Linked DNA regions of Aliamphritea hakodatensis. The protein of the gene in region 1 interacts with the protein of each later gene in a pairwise test. Links are inferred from orthologs where the notes say so. Each region holds a gene or a part of one and is shown on either strand. Other genes may lie near its edges. The genes, in order: PCI15_RS03260 and PCI15_RS20350.

Region 1 (17,409 bases):
CAGACATCGAATACCTCAGGTATTAATGGTTCAGTTCCGGGGGATGAAACAATCGGCAGTCACCGTGCTGTCTGCTTCAGAACAGCTCGATATCACCTTCATCCATATCATTCTGTGCCACTGTACGGGCTTCATTCCGGGTCTGGGCAGTGACCCTCAGCTCCTCACAGCGATGCTGACAACGCAGGGTAGCGGCGGTATCCAGATTTCCCTCTGCGGTGGTCATATCATCCACCAGCTCAGCAATTTCGTTCAGTGAGTTTACATTATGCTCCATTGAGTTCAGTGCCTGAGAGGCAATGTCCTCAAACTGCAAAGACCGTACGGCGTTATCTACGGTGGAGTCGATTTGCATGCTCAGCTGGGAAATTTCAGTGACCTTAGAGTTCATGAATTCGCCGTTACTGGCCATGAATGCCAGCATTTCGGTCATCTTTTCCTTGGTGCCGATGGTATCACTCAGATCCGTCGCGGCCATTCCTGATACCGTACTGCGCAGGGTATCAATGGTTGCCCGGGCTGACGCCATTTCTTCACGGATCTTATTATTCAGATCACCGGAGTTAACAGACAAGGCCCTGACTTCATCAGCAACCACCGCAAAACCGCGGCCTGCTTCACCGGCACGGGCCGCCTCAATACTGGCGTTCAGCGCCAAAAGGTTCGTCTGGCTGGCCAGGCCTTCTACATTTTCGATCAGGCTGAAGATACCATCCAGCTTCTCTACCATATCATCAATGTAATGTACGGTTTCCAGGCTGTTCTTACTGACATTCACCATGACCTGTACAAACTGATCGAGTATTGAGCCCGTTTCATTAATGAACATCTGAATATTAAATTCTTCTGCTGCCCCGTGGCTTTCTTCTTCCTCTGTACGGGTAATAATCTGCGCCGTCAGCTCTGACTGCTGACTGGTCAAACCATGCAAACTGTGAAAGCTGTCTGACATCAGTACCACGGCTTCTTTAATCAGCGCGTCAACACGGGCGATCTCCTGATTAACAATCAGCGCTTCATGGGTCAGCGTCTGTGAAAGTTCTACCATGGCATGCTGGAGTTCACCGTCCACATGCTCCGGAGATACAGCTTCAACCTTTTGCTTAACCGCCTTTTCTGCCTTGGGTTCACACAACAGACCAATGCCGCCGGCAAACACAGCGGCAATTGCTATCCAGACAATTGCTTGCGGCACAGGCAACAACTGAGCCATCGCCAGTAACAGCGCACCGGCTATTACCAGTCCCGCCAGGGTTTTCTTTTGCCACATAACAGAGTACCTCACTTGCGCTAACGGTTAAGATGCTGCATTAACCGTCCAGCTATTCTTTGCAGTGCAACCACTTCCCTGGCTGCACCATATTTTACAGCGGCGCCCGGCATGCCCCACACCAGACTGGAAGCCTCATCCTGAGCAATGGTATGTGCGCCGGCATCCGCCAGACGCTTCATTGCTTTGGCCCCGTCTTCCCCCATGCCGGTTAACATCAGCGCCGTCACATTAGACGGAGGCACTTCCAACAGGGAATTAAACAACACTTCAACTGACGGTTTATGGCGGTTAACCGGCCCGCTGTCATCCAGCCGGCACACCATTTTTAAACCGTGTTTTTTAACCAGTAAATGCTGTGATCCCGGCGCAATGTAGACATGTCCGGTTTCAAGCACATCACCATCCCGTGCTTCTTTAACCGTCAGATCACACACCGTATTCAGACGGTTGGCAAAACGTTCACTGAAACTGGCGGGAATATGCTGAGTGATCACAATTGGCGGCATATTGACCGGTAACTTGGTCAGCAGATCACGCAGGGCTTCGGTCCCTCCGGTTGATGAACCAACGGCAATGACCCGCATCTGATCACCGGGCCGGTCTTTACTGATCAGCGCCGGCGCGGCAACCTGTTCTGCAGGCTCAGTCCGGCTGCGGCGAAAACGCAGCTTCTGGCTGGCGCCGGCTGCGGCTTTGACTTTATTAATCAGGTCGGTCTGGAAGTTTTCCAGATGACTGTCCAGGCTGGTTGCCAACGGCTTACCAATAAAGTCTACAGCTCCCAGTTCAAGTGCCTGCAGTGTCACATCAGCTCCGTCCTGGGTCAGTGTGGATAACATCACCACCGGCATGGGGTTGAGTTTCATCAGATTACGCAGAAAGGTAATGCCATCCATTTTGGGCATTTCCACATCCAGAGTCAGTACATCCGGGCGTAACTGTTTAATTTTGTCCCGGGCATCATAGGGATCGACAGCTTCACCGACGACTTCAATATCAGCATCAGCAGACAACATCTCATTGATGACACTGCGTACCACCGCCGAATCGTCAACAATCAGTACTCTGGTTTTCGTCATAAATAACTTTCCTTATTAAAACAGTTCCACGTCTGAATCATCCAGATGACAATCAACATCCTGACGGTATGAACGTTCCTCTTCTATCAGACGCTGGTCATCCCTGTGATCCATGCGGTTAACCAGCATCCGCCCTTCCTGGGGAAAAAAAGCCACTTTACGTGCCTGATCGCCACCGAAATCTGCCGCCAGTACCCGTAATTGTTCGGCGGTAACATAGTCTTTTATAAACTCGATGTTCTGCTGTCCGATACTGGTTATCCCCTGCATCATATCGCCGCCACCGGTCAGTTTTACCTGCAGGCTTTCCCGGCGGCTGCCCAGACGCAGTAACCCGTTAATCAGCTGTTCCATCGCAAACAAACCATAGCGCATGGAACGTCCACCATCATCCTTCATATTGCTGGTGGGTAACATAAAGTGGTTCATGCCACCGATTTTCAGCTCCGGATCATAGATACAGGCAGAAATACAGGAACCGAGGACGGTTGTCAGTACGACCTTTTCCTTACTGATACAGAACGCACCGGGCTGAACCTTAATCGCATAGCACTCCCACTTTGGCTCCCAGAATGCTCTCATGTGCTCAAAACCCCGCATGGGTTTAGGCGCTGGTGGCTTTGTTGCAAGCATCAGTTTACCTTCCTGTAAATAGTCTTCCCCATCAGTTCAAAATTGCTCTGATGACGCGCCAGGGCTTCCGAATGCCCAACAAATAAATGCCCACGGGGCTTCAACAGCCCGGCCATGCGCTGCAACAACCGGGCCTGGGTCTGCTGATCAAAATAGATCATTACATTGCGGCAGAAAATAAAATCGAACGGGCCTTTCATCGGCCATTCATCCATCAGGTTCAGGTGATTAAACGCCACCATTTTCTGCAGCTCAGGACGCACCTTTACCCGGCCATCGTTCTGGTTTTTTCCTTTCAGGAACCATTTGTGTACCGTCGCGTTTGGCAGCGATTTAACACGGCTCTGTTCATAGACGCCGGTTCTGGCGCTGGCCAGCACTTTGGAATCAATATCGGTTGCCAGAATTTTCACATCAAAACTGGCCGGATCAAGCCCCGCTTCCAGCAAGCTGATGGCCAGGCTGTAGGGCTCTTCCCCCAGCGAACATCCAGCAGACCAGATACGTAACCGGCGCTCAGGGCTTTTCTCAATTTCCGGAATTATCCGGGTCTTCACATAATCGAAATGATGCCGCTCCCGGAAAAAAGCGGTGAGATTGGTCGTCAGCGCATTAATGAACTGAGTAAACTCCGCAGGTGAGCCGTCAAGACACTGAAAGTATTCATCGAAACTGTCCAGCCCCAACTCCCGTAAACGGCGCACCAGCCGGTTATACACCATATCTTGCTTATGATCGGCCAGTGCGATACCGGCATAGTCATAAAGCTCTTGCTTGGCTTTTGTGAAGTGCTTATCTGTGAAAACGAACTCACGCTCTCGGGCGGTTGTTGTTGCCATCCTTTAACCTCAAAAACTGGGGTGCCTGGCTTTATTTGCGCGCCATTACAGCGCGCCTTCCTGTCTTACACCGGTATAATCAGAACTCTTCCCATTCATCATTACTGCCAGCGGCTACCGGCGCGGTTTTAACATTATTGCGACGGGTTGTTGCCGGGCTGGCCGCAACCGGGGTGTCTGATACCAGTGAACGTACCCGTGCCATACGCACATGACTGTTAGCGGTTTCATTCATACCGCTGACCCTGAATGCGCTCACCAGACGCTGCAGCTGTTCAGCCTGCTCTTCCATAGAAGAGGACGCCGCAGCAACTTCTTCCACCAGTGCCGCATTCTGCTGAGTCCCTTCATCCATCTGGGTAACCGCCACATTCACTTCTTCAATGCCGATGGCCTGTTCACGGCTGGCCGAGGCAATCTCACTGATAATCCCGGAAACGTTTTTAATGGCGCCCATGATTTCATCCAGTGCTTTACCGGATTCATCAACAAATACGCCCCCTTCCTCAACTTTCTCAACGCTGTCGCTGATCAGCTCTTTAATTTCTTTAGCAGCACTGGCACTGCGCTGGGCCAGGTTACGTACTTCGGAAGCTACCACTGCAAAACCGCGTCCCTGTTCGCCCGCTCTGGCGGCCTCAACGGCAGCGTTAAGCGCTAACAGGTTAGTCTGGAACGCAATCTCATCAATGACGCTGATAATTTCTGCAATTTTGCTGGAGCTGGCACTGATATCGCCCATAGATGTCACAACCCGGGCCGAAATTTCACCGCCTTTTTCAGCCAGTAACTGCGCATTTTCTGCCAGCTTACGGGCCTCATCCGCATTATCTGCGTTCTGCCTAACTGTACTGGTCATTTGTTCCATACTGGCCGCGGTTTCCTGCAGGCTCGCCGCCTGCGCTTCTGTACGCTGGCTCAGCGTGGTATTACCGCTGGATATCTCAGACGAGCCGGTATTAATACTGGCTCCGGCACTGCGAATTTCACCCACCATGTTCTCAAGGTTACGAATCGAACTGTTTAACGCATCATTCAGTTCTGCAAACTCGCCGTGATACTCACCGCTCATTTCCTGGGTCAAATCACCCTTCGCCAGCGCTTCCAGTACAGTTTTCACATCGCGTACCGGGACCACGACCGCATCCAGCATCTGATTCACGCCTTCGGCGATGTTCTTCATGAAGCCAGTGTAAATATCAACATCCAGGCGCTGATCCAGCTGCCCCATTGAAGCCTGACTGATCAGCTCTTCCACCTGCTTCTCAGCATTCAGCTGGTCTGTCACATCGGCCCATTCAACCACTGTGCCCAAACGGCTGTTCTGTTCATCAATCACCGGGTTGGCGATCAGGTTAAAGGTCCGTGCCCCTACCTCAATCTGACCATTATGGGTGGATTTCAGAGCGTCCAGCATACGGCGCTGATGTTCAGGATTCTTATGGAAGATATCAAAATTCGCACCGACCAGCGCATTGGCATCAAAATCAGGCAGTTGCTCACGAATATCCGCTTCAGCATTGCTCATCATCCGAATAACGGCATCGTTACAGTAGATGATTTCACCTTCATTGTTGGCCAGCATGACATTGGAAGAAACATTATCCAGAGCGACTTTAATCCGCTGTGCCCGCTTGGCCTGTTCCCGTGCATCATTCACTTCAAAACCCAGCTTCACTGCCAGCATTTTAACGCTGCGCTTGAGTTCACCCACTTCACCGGGTTCTTCGATCGGAATCGGTTCAAGATAGTTGCCTTCTGAAACATCCAGCATATGACGCTGCGCGTCCTGAGCAGGGGAAATTACTTCTTTATCCAGCACCCGTTTTGAACCGAAAGCCATGATCAGATATGCCAGCAGTGGCCCGGCCATCAGCCCTTCTGCCGGCAGGCCCAGTGCATAAATAGCGGCATTCACAATCACGGCGGCTGCCAGTCCTGAAAGGGTATAACGGTTAAGTTTGCCTTTCAGGTTTGTCGGTTTAATGTTATCCGGATTTGGCAGGCTGGCATCTTTACCGCGCAGGGTTGAATACAGTGCCTCAGCCGTAACGATTTCATCCTGAGTTGGCCGGGTCCGGACCGACATATACTCAACAATTTCACCGTTTTTAAAGACCGGTGTTACGTTAGCTTTTACCCAATAAAAATCACCGCTCTTGCAGCGATTTTTTACCAGCTTGCTCCACGGACGGCCCAGCTTAAGTGTGCTCCAAAGATCTTTGAAGGCCGCCTGTGGCATATCCGGATGACGCACCAGGTTATGATTTTTTCCAACCAGTTCATCCTCACTGAAACCACTGACCTCAACAAAGTCCGGGTTGGTATAAGTAATGATGCCTTTAAGATTGGTTTTAGTAACCAGTTCCTGACCGTCTCTGAGTTTGACTTCCCGGTCGGTCACCGGCTCATTAATCTTCATGCTCTCTCCTTTAAAAAACCTGTACTGCGCGTCTAACCGGCTACCGGCGCTGCTACCGCCAGTTCACCTGAATTCATTAGCTGATCGATATCCATCAGCACAATCATTTTGTCATCATGAGCCACCAGACCGGTGATAAACTCGGAATTGATGACCCCGCCTATCTGCGGGGAAACCTGAATCTGACCGGTTGCCAGCGTGTATGTCTCGGCGACTGCGTCGACAATGATGCCCATGATTCGCTCGCCTTTTTCACTCTGTACCTTGATCACGATAACCACAGTGGTCGGGCCATACACCAGAGCAGGCAAGCCAAACCGTAACCGCAAGTCGATGACCGGAATAATTGCACCGCGCAGATTCAGAACACCGCGCAGATAGTCCGGCATTTCCGGAATCGGGGTGACCGGTGCCCAGCCACGCAGTTCCTGAACCCGCAGAATATCAATGCCATACTCTTCATCTTCCAGCAGAAAGCTCAGATACTGCTGGCCATCTTCACTGTAGGTAAGGTCATCGCCCAGCTCATGGCTGTTCATGCAACATTCTCCCTGTCCGGCACGGCCTGAAGCCCGCCGTTACCCGTATTGGCAGAGTGCGCCATACCCGCACTCAGGCCCCGTTTTATGATCCCCGTGACATCCAGAATCAGTGCGACACTGCCATCTCCCAGAATGGTTGCACCGGCAAATCCTTCAATCGGTTTGAAATTAACTTCAAGGCTTTTGATAACAACCTGCTGCTGGCCATAGAGTTCATCCACCACCAGTCCCACTTTCTGACCGCCGTTCTCAACGATTGCAATCAGACTGCCGGCAAAGCCTTCTTCTTTGGCCTCAGGTGGTAACTTAAACAGCGCACGCATTGATATCAGCGGGATATATTCATCACGGAAATGCAGCAATTTATTTTCCCCGGCGATCGGACTCAGGGATTTTTTATCTGCCTGGAAAGTTTCGACGATTGATACCAGCGGTAAAATGTAGGTCTGGTCATGAATCCTTACCAGTTGGCCGTCAAGAATGGCCAGGGTAAGCGGCAGGCTGACACTGAACTTAGCTCCGTTGCCCGGATCAGAACGGACACTGACGTTGCCCCCCAGTGATTCAATATTCCGCCGTACCACGTCCATTCCGACCCCCCGGCCGGACAGGTCGCTGACTTCTTCTGCGGTGGAGAACCCCGGCTTAAATATCAGCTCATCGATTTCCTGATCGGTCATCGCCTGATCTTCAGTGATCAGCCCGTTCTCCAGTGCTTTCTGGCGAATTCTGGCGGTATTCAGCCCCCGGCCATCGTCGATGATATCAATAACAATAACGCCGCCCTGATGATAAGCATTCAGCTGAACGGTACCGGTTTCATTCTTTCCGGCCGCCAGCCGTTCTTCCGGTGTTTCCAACCCGTGATCAAGAGAGTTACGGATCAGGTGTACCAGCGGATCGCCGATTTTCTCCATCACAGTTTTATCTATTTCGGTCTGTTCACCGGAGATTACCAGGTCCACCTTCTTACCCAGCTTACCGCTGACGTCATGTACCAGCCGTGGGAAGCGGTTAAACACGAAGCTGATCGGCAACATTCTTACCCGCATCACATCTTCCTGCAGGTCACGGGTATTACGTTCCAGTTGCTCCAGACCGCTCTGCAACCGCTCGAAATCAGCACCGGTAGATTCCATCAGTTCCTGACCGATCTGTCCGAGCATCGCCTGAGTAATTACCAGTTCTCCAACCCGGTTTATCAGTGCGTCAATCTTGTCTGTATCCACCCGGATGGAACTGCTTTCGGTTGCTTTGGGCTTACGGGCAGCCGGCGTTTTGTCCGCAGCTGCCGGAGCCGGTGTTTTAGGCTCTGCCGGGGCAGGCGTAACCGGCTCACTGACAGGTGCCTGAGGGCTGTCCGGGGCTGTTTCAGTTGCAACGGCAGCAGGCTGAGCCTCTGTGGCCTGTACAGCCTCTTCAGCACCGCTCAGCGCAGATACATTAATTTCGCACTCATCTTCTACCCACTCGAAGACTTCCCGGACAGAGGCCTCGTCACAGTCGGATTCCAGGGTCAGTTGCCAGGAAAGGTAAATCAGCTCCGGGTTCAGGTCGGCCAGTGCAGGCAAGTTACTCAGATTCGCCTCAACTGTCAGTTCACCAAGATCAGTGAGGGTGTCCAGCATCAGCGAAGGCTCATTACCGGTCTGAACAATGTCTGCACCGGGAATAAATTCGACACGCCAGCCGGCCGCCGGCGTTATGCATAACGGGCTGATACTCAGATCACATTCGTCCTCAACCCATTCGAAAATTTCTTTAACATCGTCTTCGCTGCAGTCGGAGGTAAGTCCGATCTGCCAGTTAATGTGCAGCAATTCAGGGTCCAGCGCTGCCAGCGCAGGCAACCCTGAGCAGTCAGGCTGAACATTCAGTTCACCAAAGTCCTCCAGCGCTTCGAACATAAACGCGGGTTCATGGCCTTGCTGTAACAGGTCTTTGTGGGGCTGAAAATCGATCTGCCAACCGGCAGGCACACTGGCAACGGTCGCTACTTCTGCCGGTCTTTCGGCTACCGGTACCGCTTCTGCCGGCGCCTCCCCCAGTGCAACTTCAAGGCCTTTCTGTACGCTGGCAAGCATTTCCGGATCAGCGTCAGCGCCCCCCTGTACGGACTCAAGCAAAGCCTTGATACAGTCGACAGACTCAAGCAACAGATTGACCAGCGGGCCGGTGACAGCCTGTTTACCACTGCGCATTTCATCCAGCAGGGTTTCTACACGGTGCGTAAAGTCTGCAACTTCATTAAAACCAAAGGTTCCCGCGCCCCCCTTTATGGAATGGGCAGCACGGAAGATAGTATTGATCGTTTCTTCGTCTGCCGAGTCCATGTCCAGCAGGCTCGATTCCATGACTTCTAAACCTTCGTAACTCTCTTCGAGGAAGGTTGCAATAAACTGCGAAAGATCAATACTCATAGGCGATCACCGTACGACGCGTTTGATTGTGCTGATCAACTTCTCAGGATTAAAAGGTTTTACCAGCCAGCCTGTCGCACCGGCACTTTTCCCTTGCTGCTTCATATCAGCGGAGCTTTCAGTGGTGAGCATCAGTACCGGGGTGAACTTGAACGTCGGCAGCTTACGCAGCTCAGAACACAGAGTGATACCGTCCATGACCGGCATATTCACATCGGTAAGCACCAGATCAAAGCGGCCGCCTTTTGCCTTGGTCAGCGCTTCCTGACCATTACCGGCCTCAACAACCTGATAACCTTCCTGCTTCAGGGTAAAGGTCACCATATTTCGTAAAGAAGCCGAATCATCAACAACTAAGATGGTTGCCATTTAATATTCTCCGTAATCCGTTATTTTTTATGCTGACCCGAGTTGCAGCATGGATGCCAGTCCCAGTTGGCGGGCAACCTTATCCAGTTCAGCAGACCGGTTCTGCCACTCGTAATCAATATTGTGTGACTGCAACTCTTTGATGAATACAACGAGCAACTGAACCGCTGCCGTGTCGACCCGGGTCAGGTCAGCAGCGTTTATTGAAATTGAAGCAGAAGATTCCAGAAGGTCAGTGAATTTATCTTTCCATTCACCGATATTTACAATTGAGATCTCTTCCGGCAACTGTAACTCTTCCCTGGTTTCATTAGTCATATGCGTATCTCTCAATTTTCCGGGTACTACTTATCTCTCGGCTTTTCTCCTGCAAACTTAAACAGGAATATTTGTAGATATAAATGTGTTACACAAAGCTTCTTAAGTCAAAAAATCAATCACTTAGCTTACTCACTTTGGTGAGTATACAACCTTGATTTACAAGGATTTTCAGCATCGTGCAATAGCACTTTTTATTATCCGCAAAGCCTTTTTAAACGTTATCCTTTGTTATTACTGAAGATTTAAAATTTCAGCCTGACAAAATCCAGGCGAAAAAAAAGCTGCTATAAAAGCAGCTTTTTCCAGCGTATCTGGCACATTACGTGCGGCGGTCTGCCGCGGAGCCCATCCGTTTACGGCCTGCAAAATCAGGCGACACGTCGGTACTGCGAACATAGCCAACAACACAGCGCTCCGGATCTATCACATCCCCCAGAACCTGCTGCCATTTTTCCGCATTCAGTACCACATGGGAAGAATCGCTGAAGTACAGCCATTCATTCTCAACCATGCTTTTTACCTTACGCCGTACAGTTTCGTACGGAATACCGGTCGCAATACTGATCGAATGATTATTACAGGAGAAACCCGGTACCGACTGTTTCGCCTCTTCATCTTCACGCTGGCGCAGTGCCCACAGTGAGATTACATTAAAAATAATCGCGGCTTTGATGTCACCGTCAAAAACCCGGTAACAGCGAATCAGAAAATCGGTCGAAAAAGATACGAAGCCCAGTTTCTGTGCTAATTCTTCCGCATCAAAACAGGACCTAAGATTAGTCGGGTTCGCCCCAGCAGACGTAGACTGATCATGCCGATTTGAAACGGTCGTAGAAGTTGCATTTTTATCCATATTATTCCCCAGCCAGCAGCTAACAGCGTTCCGTTGCTATGTCAGATTCTTGTTAATTAAACAGATCTTACAATTATTGTATGACTTTTAACATATACCAACAAAGTATCCCCATTCAAGAAAATACCGCTCTTTCCCTAATGAAATTAGACCATTGCAATGATTTTGTCACATCTTACTGCTAAAACTGATATCCAGAATCAGCTATAGGATTAAAACAATGACGATGAACTCATTGCAACACCAGATACTTCAGTTAACCCGTAAGGGCTTAAGCTTAAATGAAATTCTGCAAATTACTGACGCACCCGCAGACATGGTCCGGCAGTTTCACCAGCAGTGTTTCCTTCAGCATAAACACCGTGACGCCAAAGAATCTTCACAGCATCAACAGGCAATGTATGCTATGAATCTTCGTGCCACACATAATTAATCGGCAGGTTTCCGGAAAAATTAAGCATTCCTTGACACAGATTCAATTCTTATCTGTTCTGGCTATTTACAGACGCCATCCCGAGTTTCTAAACTGATCCCAGCATAGAAGTTCACCACAGGGTTTCTGTGTTCACCTTTGCTCTAGCCAAACATTAGAGGCCTCAAGGAATTACAATGAAAAAATTATTACTGGCAGCAACTGCTGCTGCACTTCTGACACCCGTAGCCGCCTTTGCTGAACGTGACGGCACAACTGTATACAACACTTACTGTCTGGCATGCCACATGACCGGCGTAGCCGGTGCGCCAAAAGTAGGCGACCCTGAAGCCTGGAAAACCCGTATAGAAAAAGGCGTTGATGGCCTGCTGGCAACCGCGAAAAGTGGCCTGAATGTTATGCCACCCATGGGTAACTGCCAAAACTGTACTGACAGTGAGCTGACTGCAGCTATTCAGCACATGCTGGATAACTCCAAGTAAGCAATGCGTATGTATAAAAAACCCGGCCTGTGCCGGGTTTTTTTATATCAGAAGACTTCCTGTGGGGTCAGCGGTCCGAAAACTTCAGCATCCCCGGCTTTAATTTTTTCCAGCGCTTCAGGATCAGCCCCTTTCTGAACAATGATTTCAACCCGCCGGTTGGTGCTGCGGTTCAGTGAAGTGTCGTTAGGCGCCAGCGGTTTGGTATCTGAATAACCGACCACATTGAACCGTGACTGATCAATTCTCGGGTCCGCAAATAACTCATGGGCAACCGATAAAGCCCGTGCTGTGGATAATCCCCAGTTGGATTCATACTGACCACCGGATACCGGAATGTTATCCGTGTGCCCTTCAATAGCAACCTTACCGTGAACAGTCAGTAAAACATCCCGAATCTTGGCCATCACAGGAATATAAGCGAACTTCAGTTCTGCAGAGCCGGAGCTGAAAGATCCTTTATCCTTTACACGGATAATAATTTTCTTACCGTCAGTCTCAACTTCTACGCTTCCCTGGCCAATTTCTGACTGCAAGGCAGCGGCAAAGGAAACAGCATCCGTTTTAGCCTGCGCTTCGGCCTGCTCCTCAATCTGCTCTAACAGCTCCCGAAGCTCTTCCTGAGTCTCACTCTTCTCTTCTTCACTGACTTCAGACTCACCTTCCTGAGTGCGTATATCCAGCGTCTGGAGATCGTTGTCTGTGGTCATTTGACGGACTTCATTCAGCGGCGTAGGCTCCGGGCGGCCCGGACTGAATTCCTGAGCAATGATACTGGTACCCTTAGGTATATCAGCAACCTTTACCTGATTCTGAACACCAAAGGCTTCACGCATAGAGCCGGCCAACTGCTTAAACTTCAGCACGTCCATTTCTGAGAAAGACAACAGCAATACGAAGAAGCACATCAACAGAGACATAAGGTCGCCGAAGGTTGCTAGCCAGCCCGGTAACCCCGCGGGACAGGGGGGGCATTTTTCTTCTTCATCACTCATCCGCGTTACCCTTCAGCCACTGCCCGTTTTTTCTCAGGCAGGTAGTTGCGCAGCATTTGCTCAATAACCCGGGGATTCTGACCGGCCTGAATTGCCAGCAGGCCATCGATAATCAGCGACTGATTCAGCTCTTCTTCCGCTTTACGGCCATCGAGTTTATCTGCGATCGGCAGTGCAAACATGGTTGCCAGCATCGCACCGTAAAGTGTTGTCAGCAGGGCAACCGCCATCGCAGGGCCGATCGACTTAGGGTCACTCATGTTGGACAGCATCTGTACCAGACCAACCAGTGTACCGATCATGCCCATCGCAGGCCCGACATCACCCATCGCCTTAAAAATGTCACAGGCGCTTTCATGACGCTCAGTGGTCAGAGATTTTTCTTTATTCAGGAGGCCGCGGACAATGTCCGGGTCGTGACCGTCTACCAGTAACTGAATGCCACGTTGCATAAAGTCACTGCTGACTGTTTTATCTTCCAGCGAAAGCAGACCACCTTTACGGGCAGCATCCGCCAGATCAACGGCTTCTGCGATAATATCTTCAGGCTTCACGGACTTGAACATAAACGCCTTGCCCATCACCTTACCGATACTCAGGAACTGGCCCAGAGTAAACTTCATCAGCACAACAAAAAGACTGCCGCCCAGTACGATGAGCAGTGATGGCACGTTAACAAACGTCCCTACGTCGCCACCGGTTACCATCGCTGCGACTACGATACCAAATGCACCTAATAACCCAACGAGCGTTGCTAAATCCACTCTGTACTCCTCAGCGTCATAAACTCAAATCCACTTTGAAAAAGTTAATCCACTTAGTGTTATCGCCCCGACCAGACGAATACTTTAGCTTCATCCGCATAAAAATCTACATCAAGTGACAGGCAAGATTCAAACGATTGATTTAGGGCCCTTCTTTACTTGCCCTATATCGTACTATTTACAGTACAATATGCCAGTCTAAATAAACCCAACACGCACTAAGCTGCTAGATTATTTGAGAATTTCGCTAATGCCTGCATCTAAGAAGCCCCTCGATTTTGAAACAGCACTTGGCCAGCTTGAAAGCATGGTTGAAGAACTCGAAAAGGGCGACCTCAGCCTTGAGCAGTCACTGCATACCTTCGAAGAAGGCGTGCGGCTGACCCGAAGCTGTCAGACCATGCTAAGCGATGCCGAGCAGAAAGTTCAGCTACTGATTAAGCAAAATGGTGAGTTACAGGAAACACCGTTTGAACTGCCGGAGGAATAATCTGTGGATATGAAGCAGCAACTCAACCGGTACCGCAGCAGAGTTGACCAGGCCCTGGAGCAACACATGGCCAGCCAGACTGCTGCGCCCCTGTTACAGGAAGCAATGCGTTATTCACTGTTTAATGGCGGTAAACGGGTGCGGCCGCTGCTGGTATATATGGCCAACCAGCTGCTCGCGGGCAACCTTGATGCAGCCGATAATGCTGCCTGCGCAATCGAATGTGTCCACAGCTATTCACTGGTACATGATGATCTGCCAGCAATGGACGATGATGATCTCCGCCGCGGCAAACCGACCTGCCATATCCAGTTTGACGAGGCGACAGCCATTCTTGCCGGCGATGCCTTGCAAGCCCTCGCATTTGAACTGCTGAGCAAGCCTGCAGAGCTTTTCGGCCCTGCCACACAGCTACAGATGCTGGCCTCTCTGGCCCGGGGCAGCGGTGCGATGGGTATGGTTGCCGGCCAGTCAATTGATCTCAGCCATGTTGGCAAAATGATGACCCTGGACGAGCTGGAGAATATGCACCGCCATAAAACCGGTGCACTTATCTGCAGCAGCATTGAAATGGGTGCACTGAGCAGTGGCAATGCCACCACCGAAGACTTGCAGGCTCTGGACACCTTCGCCCGGCATATTGGTCTGGCCTTTCAGGTGAAGGATGACATTCTGGACATTGAAGGGGACACCCAGACCCTGGGCAAACCTCAGGGCTCAGATACCGAACAGGATAAACCCACCTATCCGGCGCTGCTTGGCATGGCGGGGGCAAAACAAAAACTGGCCCTACTAAACGAACAGGCCCATGCTAGTATCCAGTCATATGGTGATGCTGCCCAACCACTGCACTGGTTAGCGGATTACATCGTAGAACGCCAATACTAATCCGCTGCTGAAGATTGCCACGCTGATGTTTTTTGAAATTCCCACGACCCGCCCCGATACTCCTTTGCTGAACCGACTCGACCAGCCGGATCAATTGCGCCAGCTGCCTGCTGATCAGTTAGATGAGCTGGCCCGGGAACTGCGGCACTTTCTGCTCTACAGCGTCGGCCAGACCGGCGGCCACTTTGGTGCCGGGCTGGGCGTTGTTGAACTGACAATAGCCCTCCACTACTGCCTCAGCACCCCACAAGATCACCTGATCTGGGATGTGGGACACCAGAGTTATCCACATAAAATACTCACCGGCCGAAGAGAGGAGCTGCTGACCATCCGCAAAAAGGACGGTCTGGCCCCCTTCCCCCGGCAGAGCGAAAGCCCCTACGATGATTTCGGTACCGGGCACTCAAGCACCTCTATCAGTGCTGCGCTGGGCATGGCGCTTGCAGATAAGCTGCAAAATATCGACAGCCGCACCGTTGCCGTTATCGGCGACGGCGCAATGACCGCCGGCATGGCATTTGAAGCACTGAATCATGCCGCACATACCGGCAGCAACCTGCTGGTAATTCTCAACGATAATGACATGTCGATCTCCCATAACGAAGGCGGGCTGGCCACCTATCTGGCCAAAAACCTCAAAGATAATATGGGAGAAACAACCGCCGCACTGTTTGAAGCACTGGATTTTAACTATTCCGGTCCGGTGGATGGTCACGACATTCAGGCCCTGCTGCAGGCGCTGCAACAAAGCCTGAACCAGTCTGGCCCGCAGTTTTTGCACATTACCACGCTGAAAGGTAAAGGTTTCGCCCCGGCAGAAAAAGACCCGATCGGTTATCACGCCATCGCCAAAATCGACCCTATCGGTAAGCCAAAAGCCAAAAGCAAACCGACCTTTGCCCATATTTTTGGCCAGTGGGCGACAGATAAAGCAGCAGAAGACGCCAGACTGACCGCAATCACCCCCGCCATGCGTGAAGGTTCCGGCCTGGTGGAATTTTCCCGGCAGTTTCCGGAGCGATTTTTTGATGTTGCCATTGCCGAACAGCATGCGGTAACACTGGCTGCAGGTATGGCTTACCGCAACATGAAGCCGGTCGTCGCCATTTATTCGACCTTTCTGCAGCGGGCCTACGATCAGCTGATTCACGATGTCCTGATTCAGAACCTGGACGTCCTGTTCTGCATTGACCGGGCCGGGCTGGTCGGCGAAGACGGTGCAACCCACGCGGGCTGCTATGACATAAGTTTTCTGCGCTGCATTCCGGAAATGGTCATCATGACGCCGGCGGATGAACAGGAATTACTGAATTTACTGGAAACCGGTTACCAGCATCAGGGGCCGGCAGCGATTCGCTACCCCCGTGGCAGCGGTACCGCGATACAAACCGCTCCGGCTACCCCGGTTCCGCTAAGCCGCGCACGTGAGATCCGCCGGGGCAACAGTGGTGTTGCCGTCCTTAACTTCGGTCCCCTGCTCAGTCAGGCGGAAGCGCTGGGGGAGGAGACGGATATCACCATCATTGATATGCGTTTCGTCAAACCGCTGGATCAGCAGATGATTCTGACACTGCTGGCAGATCATCACACCTTAATCACGCTGGAAGACCATGCCGTAAAGGCTGGCGCCGGATCAGCTGTCAGCGAGTACTTACACAGCATCAACAGTCAGGTACACCTGATCAGCCTGGGGATTCCGGACCGCTGGATCGAACACGCCACCCGTCAGGAACAGCTGGCGGAATGCGGACTTGATAGCGAAGGCCTGCGCCGGGTAATTCGCCCACTGCTCTGGTCTGCGGGCTGATTATCAGTATTCTTCAGACACAAAAAAAGGCCGGCTCACTGTAACAGCAGAGCCGGCCTTTTTTAATCTGAGGGAAATTATTTTTCCTGAGGTTCTTCCTGAAAATGCTGCTCCGTCATCATATGTCCGAGCTTGCCCATTTTCGTCGCCAGATACTCTTCATTATGGCGGTTCTTGCCGACCTGCAGCGGTACCCGCTTATCAACATTCAGACCGCTGGCCTGCAATGCTTTAACTTTGCGCGGATTGTTAGTCATCAGTTTAACGCTGGTAATACCCAGATGCTCCAGCATAACCTGACACATGGTGTAATCCCGCTGATCTGCCTGAAAGCCCAGCTGCTCGTTGGCTTCAACAGTGTCCGCACCGCCATCCTGCAAATGATACGCTTTGATTTTATTCAACAGGCCAATGCCGCGGCCTTCCTGACGCAGGTACAGAATCACCCCGCTGCCTTCTTCTGCGATACGTTTCATCGCTTCCTGCAGCTGGAAGCCACAGTCACAGCGCAGTGAAAACAGGGCGTCACCGGTCAGACATTCAGAGTGAATACGGGCCAGTACTGGCGTATCAGATGCCAGCTCACCAAAAGTGAGTGCTACATGCTCTTTACCTGTTGCCCGGTCTTCAAAACCGACCATGGTAAATACACCCCAGGGGGTGGGCAGCTTGGATGAGGCAACATATTCAACAGACACGGGAAGTATTCCTTAATCAAAACAGGCGGGCATTCTATCAGCCCGACGAAACAAGCGCTAACTCTGAATACGACATAATCAGCAAGTCATCGACCTGCATC
Region 2 (8,602 bases), 3.8 Mb from region 1 along the record:
AGTTTTGAAACTTATGCCGGTATCCGGATCCGCGGTTCCATTATTGATGAGGTTCGTCGGGGGGACTGGACACCCCGTTCAGTGCACCGTAATGGCCGTCGGGTTTCCGAAGCAATTCAGGCAATTGAATCCCGTACAGGCAGAGATGCCCAAGATGGGGAGGTTGCCGCCGAATTAAATATCACTATCACTGAATATCACGCATTATTGAAGGACTCCGCTGAGAGCCGGCTGTTCAGCTTTGAAAAGCTGATTGGTCCGCAGGAAGACGGTCCGGGCGAAAATATCGCCGCAGAGAATTTAAGTCCTGAAGATGAATATCAAGAATTGGGATTTGTTCAGGCAATCGCAACGGCAATTGAAGGTTTGCCGGAGCGGGAAAAATTAGTGTTGTCGTTGTATTACGACGAAGAAATGAACTTAAAAGAAATCGGTCAGATCCTGGGTGTCAGTGAATCCAGAGTAAGCCAGATTCATAGTCAGGCAGCGTTACGCTTGCGAAGTCGGTTAAGAGACTGGCAATAGCTGGCAGTCTGATGGATAGACACCGCTGGCTAGCGACAGTCAGATAGTTTTCCTGATGGAGGGATAGTCTTGAAGAAAGACATAAAAATACTTGTGGTAGATGATTTCTCTACTATGAGACGTATCATCAAAAATCTGCTCCGTGATCTGGGGTTTACCAATATTGTTGAGGCCGATGACGGTAAGACTGCTTTACCGATTCTGCAAAGCGGCAATATCGAGTTTCTGGTAACAGACTGGAATATGCCAATCATGACAGGTATCGATTTGCTTAAAACCGTGCGGGCTGATCCGGACCTGAAGCATATCCCTGTTCTGATGGTGACTGCGGAAGCGAAGCGCGACCAGATAGTTGAGGCGGCTCAGGCGGGTGTAAATGGTTATGTAATTAAACCGTTTACCGCTGCAGTGCTGAAAGAAAAAATCGATAAGATTTTTGAACGGCTGGGCTAGGTGGCGGCTATGTCTGAGACGATAGAGAATAAGGGAGCAAGTGGTTTTGAGCTTGAGTTGAAGCAGGATGCTGACAAGCTTGTGGAACATCTGGCAAACGGAGATGTTGGTGCAGCAATGACGCTGATCCACGACCTGAATGAAAAACGTCATCAGGCGCTGTATCACGAAGTCGGTACGCTGACCCGCTCACTGCATAATGCCATCGTCAGTTTTTCCGATGATGTCAGCAGCAATGCGATGTTGCAGGATTCCAAAGAGCACATTGCTTCAATATCTGATGCCAGTGACCGTTTGTCATATGTCATCGAGCTGACTGAAAGCAATGCTCATAAGACAATTGACAGTGTTGATATTTCACTGAACCTTGTATCCGAGCTGGAAGAAGGTTTCCGCCGCCGTCAGCGGCTGCTGGAAGAGTTCGATAAAGTTCAGCAGGACAAACCTGAGCTGGAAGGCCTGTATAAGCTTGCCTGCCAGCATGCGACTGATAACTCAGATGCCCTGGTTGAGCTGAAAGAGCGTCTGACAAATATCTTACTGGCGCAGGAGTATCAGGACATAACAGGACAGCTGATTAAACGTGTTATTCAGCTGGTTACCGACATTGAGTCACAGCTGGTTAGCCTGATGGAAGTTGCTTCCAGAGTTAATCGCCTGAATGGTATTGACGGTATGACGGCTGACGCAGAAGCGCTGGCTAAACAGAAAAAAATAATGGCTGAAGGCCCACAAATGGCAGCAAAAGATAATGATGAAGTTGCTTCCAGCCAGGATGATGTGGATGACCTCCTTTCCAGTTTAGGTTTTTAACAGGGGTAGGCAATGGCTTTAAATGTTGATCAGGAAATACTGGAAGATTTTTTGGTAGAAGCGGGGGAAATCCTTGAGCTTCTGTCTGAACAGTTAGTTGATCTCGAGCAGAATCCGAAAGACCGGGAGTTGCTGAATGCGATCTTCCGTGGTTTCCATACCGTTAAAGGTGGCGCCGGATTCTTACAGCTTGAGCCTATGGTTGACTGCTGTCACAGTGCGGAAAATCTTTTCGACATGCTGCGTAATGATGACTTAGAAGTCTCCGCGGCCTTGATGGACGTTGTATTACAGGCCCTCGATACTGTAAATGCAATGTTTGAAGATGTTCGCGGCGGAGAAAATCCGGAACCGGCACCTGCTGATCTGATTGCCCGGCTTGACGCTCTGGCTGCTGGGCAGAGCGTTGCAGTGGATGCGCCGGCACCGGCGGCTGCGGCTGAACCGGCGGCTGATCTGGGCGCGCAGTTTAATGAAATGGTTTCCGGTATGTCGGCAGCCGAAGACGCACCTGCTGCGGCTGGATCTGATCTGATTACCGAAGATGAATTTGAGTCATTGCTTGATGATTTGCACGGCAGTGGCGCACCGGGTGTTACCTCTGCTGCAAGGCCGCAAAGTGACCTGATCACTGAAGATGAATTCGATTCCCTGATGGATGAGCTTCACGGGCCTTCAGGAGCACCGGGTGCAAGCCCTGCTGCAGCGGCTACCAGTTCTATGGCTGATTCTGAGTTCGACCAGTTACTGGATCAGGCTGTTAAGCAAGCAACGGCTGCGCCGGCAGCAGCCCCGGCAGTGGAACCAGCCAAAGCGGAAACCCCTGCATCAGCCCGTACTGCTCAGGATGATCTGATCACCGAACAGGAATTTGAAAACCTGCTGGATGATCTTCAGTCAAAAGGACAGGGAGCATTTACCGATACACCTAAGCCTGAGCCTAAGCCGGTGGCGGCGAAAGCGACGCCGGCAAAAGCCGCGGATGCAAAGAAAGCGAATGTTGAGACCAATGTTCGCGTTGATACCCGCCTGCTCGATCAGATCATGAACATGGTTGGTGAGCTGGTATTGGTTCGTAACCGTTTGGTACGTCTGGGCGCTGATAACGAAGACTCCGAGCTGACTAAAGCGCTGGCTTCACTGGATATGGTGACCGGTGATTTACAAATGTCGGTGATGAAAACCCGTATGCAGCCGGTGAAGAAGGTCTTTGGTCGCTTCCCGCGTCTGGTACGTGACTTGTCCCGTCAGTTGAATAAAGAAGTACGACTGGAATTGCGCGGTGAAGATACCGATCTGGATAAAAACCTGGTAGAAGCACTGGCGGACCCGCTGATTCACCTTGTGCGCAACTCGATTGACCACGGTATTGAAATGCCGGATGAGCGGGTTAACCGTGAGAAGCCGCGTGAAGGTAGCGTACTGCTTTCTGCGGAGCAGGAAGGTGATCATATTCTGCTGGTTATCGAAGATGACGGTGCCGGTATGGATCCAAACAAGCTGCGTCGTCTTGCGGTTGAGCGGGGGATGCTGGATGTTGAAGCGGCCAATCGCCTGAGCGATCAGGAATGTTTCAATCTGATTTTTGCAGCCGGTTTCTCAACTAAAGAAGAAATATCTGACGTATCCGGCCGCGGTGTCGGTATGGACGTGGTTAAAACCAAGATTTCTCAGCTTAACGGTAAGCTGGAAATTGATTCCACGCTGGGTGAAGGCACCCGGATTGAAATTCAGGTACCGCTGACACTGGCAATCATGCCGACACTGATGGTGCTGCTGGAAGATCAGGCGTTCGCATTACCGCTGGTGAATGTGAATGAAATCTTCAGTCTGGATCTGACTCAGATTAACGTGGTTGATGGTCAGCAGGCGATTGTAGTGCGTGACCGCGCATTGCCGCTGTTCCATCTTAAGCGCTGGCTGGTTGACGGACACCAGGGCGATCAGTTGCCGGATCAGGGCCATGTGGTTATTGCCAATGTCGGTACTGTTCAGGTGGCATTTGTTGTTGATCAGCTGGTGGGTCAGGAAGAGGTTGTTATTAAACCGTTAGGCAGTGTTCTGTATGGAACGCCGGGTCTTTCAGGTGTAACGATCACCGGTGACGGCCGCATTGCGCTGATCATTGATATCCCTAACTTACTTAAGCATTATGCGTCTTAAATGAGTTATGCCATGCCTTCCTGGGCATGGCTCTCTGTATCATTTGTCGCCGGAGGAATGGATGGCGGTTAGGGTTCTTGTTGTTGATGATTCTGTTTTCTTTCGTAACCGCATTAGCCAGATTTTGCGCCAGGACCGGCGTATACAGATTGTAGGTACGGCTAAAAATGGCCGTGAGGCCATTCAGCAGGCGGTACAGCTGAATCCTGATGTGGTGACGATGGATGTGGAAATGCCGGTTTTAAATGGCATTGAAGCGGTTAAGGGCATTATGAAGGATGCGCCCTGTCAGATCCTGATGTTATCTTCTCTTACCCGTCGAAGTGCACGGGTAACACTTGAGGCGCTGGATGCCGGTGCCGCTGACTATCTGGAAAAAGACGCCAAACTCTGGATTGAGAAAGAAAGCGACGTTTCTGCTCAGGTGGTTGAAAAAGTACTGGCGCTGGGTAACCGGCACCGTTCTCATCCGCCCCGCCGGGCAACATCGTTAAGCAGCCGCGCCGATTCTGCACCTGTTGCACGGTCACCGGGTCTGGCACGGCCTGCGGCAACGGCTTCAAGAACAGCAACTGCTTCACCCGGTACGGCACCTGCTGCAGCTTCAGCTGCGCCGTCTCCTGCCGCACCGGCAGCCGGCGGTCACGATTCTGTTAATCGGGTTGCCTTTCCTGCCTGTAAAGTGGTGGTTATCGGATCATCAACCGGCGGTCCTGCTGCGTTGCAGGACATACTGCCCTCAATTCCGGCCAGTTTCCCTTATCCGATATTGCTGGTGCAGCATATGCCGAAGACCTTTACGTCGGTATTTGCCCAGCGTTTAAACGGAATCTGTCAGATTAATATTAAAGAAGCCGAAGACGGCGACGTACTGAAACCGGGGCATGCTTATCTCGCACCGGGTGGCAGCCAGATGATTTTTGAGCCCGGCCGGGGAGACCGGGTTAAAGTATTCCCAAGTGATGAACGGGTAACGTATAAGCCAAGCGTTGATGTCACTTTTGCATCAGCGGCAAAGATTCACAGTAAACATGTGCTAGGGATCGTGCTGACCGGCATGGGAGCTGACGGTGCTGAAGGGGCTAAGCTGCTGAAGCAGGCAGGCAGCCACATCTGGGCGCAGGATCAGTCTACCTGTACAATTTTTGGTATGCCTAAGGCCGTGATCAATGCCGGTGTTGCGGATCACATCCTGAAACTGAATGATATCGGACAGCTGTTGAAGAACAAGGGAGGGCGTTGATGGATCTGGTCAGCATTGGCGGGTTAGTCCTGGCGCTGTTAGCCGTTATTGGCGGAAATTATTTAGACGGCGGCCATCTGGATCAGCTTATAAATATTCCGGCGGCGCTTATTGTCATTGGTGGAACATTTGCCGCGTCACTGGTGCAGTCACCCAGTGAGGATTTTAAGCGGGGCATGTTTTTGCTGGGCTGGGCATTTGGCAAAAATAAACTGGATTTTGAACATGGTATCAGCCAGATCGTTGGCTGGTGTGCCACGGCCCGCCGTAAAGGCTTGCTGGGGCTTGAAGGAGAAATTGATCAGCAGGCTGATCCGTTTATTCAGTCCGGGCTGCAGTTGCTGGTGGATGGCCGGTCGGTGGATGTTATCCGTTCCTCTCTTGAAGCGGAGCTGGTGACCCGGGAATACCGTGATATTCAGGGCGCCAAGGTCATTGAAGGTATGGGGGGATACGCTCCCACGCTGGGAATTATAGGGGCTGTGCTGGGGCTTATTCACGTGATGTCTAATCTGGACAGCCCGGATGAACTGGGTGCCGGGATTGCGACAGCTTTTGTGGCAACTGTCTACGGTGTGGGTATTGCTAACCTTTTCTTCCTGCCGGTTGCCAATAAAATTCGCGCGCTGGTTCAACAGCGGTTTCATTATCAGGAAATGATGCTGGAAGGTCTGCTGTTTATTGCCGAAGGGCAAAGCCCGCGTATTATTCAGCAACGTTTGCAGGGCTACCTCAGCTAACTGTAAGAGGTATCAGATGCCCCGTCGCAGAGTACAGGATGACAGTTCACAGACCGACCGGTGGATAATTTCCTATGCGGATTTTATCACGATTCTGTTTGCCTTCTTTGTCGTGATGTACGCAATCTCATCGGTCAATGAAGAGAAATATAAAGAAATTTCGTCTGCGCTTTCAGGGGTATTCGCAGGCTTTGAGACGGATCAGTTTGAAGGGCCTGCCAATCAGGAGGCGCAGGCCGATTCTATCGGTATCGGTATTTTTGATGGCGGTGAATCAGATTCACACAGCCCGACTGTTAAAATTGTCCCTCCGAAGCCGGAAAACAGCGTTATTCTCGGTGAAATTGCCGATAAAACCCAGTTGCAGTTTAAAAAGCTGATCCGGGACGGACATCTCAAAGTTCAGAGTAATAATCTTTGGGTCGCCATTGAACTTGGGGCGAATCTGGTATTTCCGGAAGGGGGCGCACTGCCACCGATCAGCATTGATCCGTTGTTTGCAGACGTTGCCGAAATACTGAAAGAATATCCAAACCCAATCCATGTTGAAGGTTTCACTGACGATCAGTATATCTCGACCGATGAATTTCCATCTAACTGGGAACTGTCAGCAGCGCGGGCGGCGTCAATTGTGCGCATTTTGGAGCTTAATGGTGTTGAGCCACACCGTATGGCTGCTGTAGGGTTTGGTGAGTATCAGCCGGTGCGCGATAATGGCACTGAAGATGGCCGGCGGATTAATCGCCGGGCGGTTATCGTTGTATCGCGTGACCGCAAAACCCAGCGGGTAGTGGCAGCCTTTGGCAGCCAGCAGGTGAGTGAGGACGCAGTTAGCTCCGTGCTTGTTGAAGACCGGGCGACCCCTGCTGATATGGAACGGGTTGAAACGGAAGACGGTAAAGTAATTTTTAGGCGTAAAGTCCCTCGCAATGAGCTTGAGGTGGACAGGCTGACTCAGCCCGTCACGACGCCGGTGGAGACAGAACAGTAATGCAGATTTTGGCAATCGCAAATCAGAAGGGCGGTGTTGGTAAGACGACAACGGCTGTCGCTTTGGCTGGTTTAATGGCCGATGCAGGAAAACGGGTCTTATTGGTGGATCTGGACCCCCATGGCTCGATGACCAGTTATTTTAAATATGACCCGGATGAGTTGGAAAACAGCGTATATGATCTGTTTATGCAATCGCAGGTCTCGCTTAACCGTGTCGACAATATCCTTATGCCGACCACTGATCCGCAGATCGACCTGATGCCGGCGACGACCGCTCTGGCTACCCTGGAGCGTAAAGCCGTGGGGCAGGAAGGACTGGGGCTGCAGGTGGCGAAAGCGTTACGCTTACTTAAGGACCGTTATGATGTGGTGCTGATCGACAGCCCGCCGGTACTGGGTGTGCTGATGATCAATGCGCTGGCGGCCTGTCAGCACCTGTTGGTGCCGGTGCAGACAGAATATCTGGCACTTAAGGGGCTGGACCGTATGTTGCGCACCATCAACATGGTTAACCGTGCCCGTAAGCGGAAACTTGAATTCACCCTTATCCCGACATTCTATGACCGCTCGGTGGCTTCGTCAGTGAATTGTCTGCGTGAACTGCATCAGCGCTACCCTGAGCAGATGGCCAGTACGGTCGTTCCTGTAGATGCCCGCTTCCGTGTGGCCAGCTCAAAAGGTGTGACACCTTCTGCTTTGGATGACAGCAGTGCCGGTGTACAGGCTTACAGCCGGATTCTGCGCGTGCTTGGAGAGAGGTCAGAAAAATGACAGATACCCCATGGAGCAATCGCCAGCAGCAAATGGTGCAGGAATATCTGGACGCCCTGCTGACCGACCCGGAAGCCGCAGCCGAACAGCCTGAGATGCATACAGAACAGGAGGCTGCAGAGCCGCTTGCTGTTGAAGCGGAGCTGTCTGTGAATGAAACTGCGGCAGAGCCTGAAGCGCCTGCTCTGCTGAACGAAGCAGAAGAGCTTTACCAGGAGACGGCAGAAGTCGCCGTGTTATCTGACGACAACGATTCTGAAGCGCCTGGTGCTGCGTCTGATTCAGCAACGGTCTTGTCAGCAGAAATACCGTTGGCTGAGTATGAAACTGAAGATGATGTGTCTGTTGAGTTTGTGGATCAGGCTGAAGATTTGCTGGCCGGCGAAGAGCAAACGGTGCCTGCTGAAAGTGTGGCTGAGATACAGCCGGAAAGTGAAGAAGCGCTGGACGCAGCGTTGCATGCCATTGAGTCGGTGAAGGCGGCAGAAGAAGCAGAGGCAGAAGCAGAGGCAATCCCTGAATTTGATGCACCTGTTGCTGAGGTTAACAGTGAACAGCCCGCAGCAGAGGAACCTCTTGCGGATTTACCTGAGGATCTGGCTGCTGAAGACGGCATATCTACAATTGATGATCCGATCAGCGTTGCTGCGGAGCTGCTGCATGAAGAGCTGGATCAGTATGATGCTGATCCGTTTGAAGATGCCAGTGGGGCTGAACCGGTAAGCGTCTTACAGGATATCCCGGAAATTGCCACTGGGCCTGAAGCATTGCTGCCGTCTGAAGACTCCGCAGGTAGCTTTGAGGCGTTACTGCCCGATGAAGACTCTGCGGCAGAGATTGCAGCTGAAACAGATATATCAGCATCGGCGGATCTGGATGCCTATGTTGAAGATATTACCAA

Evidence for each region.
Region 2: the proteins of PCI15_RS03260 (region 1) and PCI15_RS20350 interact in binary tests that used the Escherichia coli proteins (3 or more experiments, as listed by UniProt). The link is inferred for Aliamphritea hakodatensis from one-to-one orthologs.

Annotation. Positions count from the first base shown.
Region 1 is NZ_AP025281.1:713,858-731,266, reverse strand. What follows is about bases 6,496-9,529. They hold PCI15_RS03260 (chemotaxis protein CheA), read right to left. Parts: upstream 9,209-9,529; coding sequence 6,782-9,208; downstream 6,496-6,781. Other genes in these bases: PCI15_RS03255 (response regulator), read right to left, coding at 9,215-9,529; PCI15_RS03265 (chemotaxis protein CheW), read right to left, coding at 6,496-6,785. Also shown: PCI15_RS03295 (STAS domain-containing protein), read right to left, coding at 1-7; PCI15_RS03290 (methyl-accepting chemotaxis protein), read right to left, coding at 77-1,270; PCI15_RS03285 (protein-glutamate methylesterase/protein-glutamine glutaminase), read right to left, coding at 1,291-2,352; PCI15_RS03280 (chemotaxis protein CheD), read right to left, coding at 2,368-2,985; PCI15_RS03275 (CheR family methyltransferase), read right to left, coding at 2,985-3,824; PCI15_RS03270 (methyl-accepting chemotaxis protein), read right to left, coding at 3,904-6,246; more of PCI15_RS03265, read right to left, coding at 6,279-6,495; more of PCI15_RS03255, read right to left, coding at 9,530-9,577; PCI15_RS03250 (STAS domain-containing protein), read right to left, coding at 9,605-9,895; PCI15_RS03245 (hypothetical protein), read right to left, coding at 10,218-10,751; PCI15_RS03240 (c-type cytochrome), read left to right, coding at 11,361-11,666; PCI15_RS03235 (flagellar motor protein MotB), read right to left, coding at 11,714-12,661; flagellar motor protein PomA, read right to left, coding at 12,667-13,425; PCI15_RS03225 (exodeoxyribonuclease VII small subunit), read left to right, coding at 13,676-13,915; ispA ((2E,6E)-farnesyl diphosphate synthase), read left to right, coding at 13,925-14,803; dxs (1-deoxy-D-xylulose-5-phosphate synthase), read left to right, coding at 14,829-16,610; ribA (GTP cyclohydrolase II), read right to left, coding at 16,688-17,308. UniProt on the Escherichia coli protein: Involved in the transmission of sensory signals from the chemoreceptors to the flagellar motors. CheA is autophosphorylated; it can transfer its phosphate group to either CheB or CheY.
Region 2 is NZ_AP025281.1:4,481,468-4,490,069, reverse strand. Bases 1-2,889 are described here. They hold PCI15_RS20350 (protein phosphatase CheZ), read left to right. Parts: upstream 1-987; coding sequence 988-1,791; downstream 1,792-2,889. Other genes in these bases: PCI15_RS20345 (chemotaxis protein CheA), read left to right, coding at 1,804-2,889; PCI15_RS20355 (chemotaxis response regulator CheY), read left to right, coding at 607-978; PCI15_RS20360 (RNA polymerase sigma factor FliA), read left to right, coding at 1-525. Outside these bases: more of PCI15_RS20345, read left to right, coding at 2,890-3,954; PCI15_RS20340 (protein-glutamate methylesterase/protein-glutamine glutaminase), read left to right, coding at 4,016-5,197; PCI15_RS20335 (flagellar motor protein), read left to right, coding at 5,197-5,937; PCI15_RS20330 (flagellar motor protein MotB), read left to right, coding at 5,954-6,928; PCI15_RS20325 (ParA family protein), read left to right, coding at 6,928-7,701; PCI15_RS20320 (hypothetical protein), read left to right, coding at 7,698-8,602.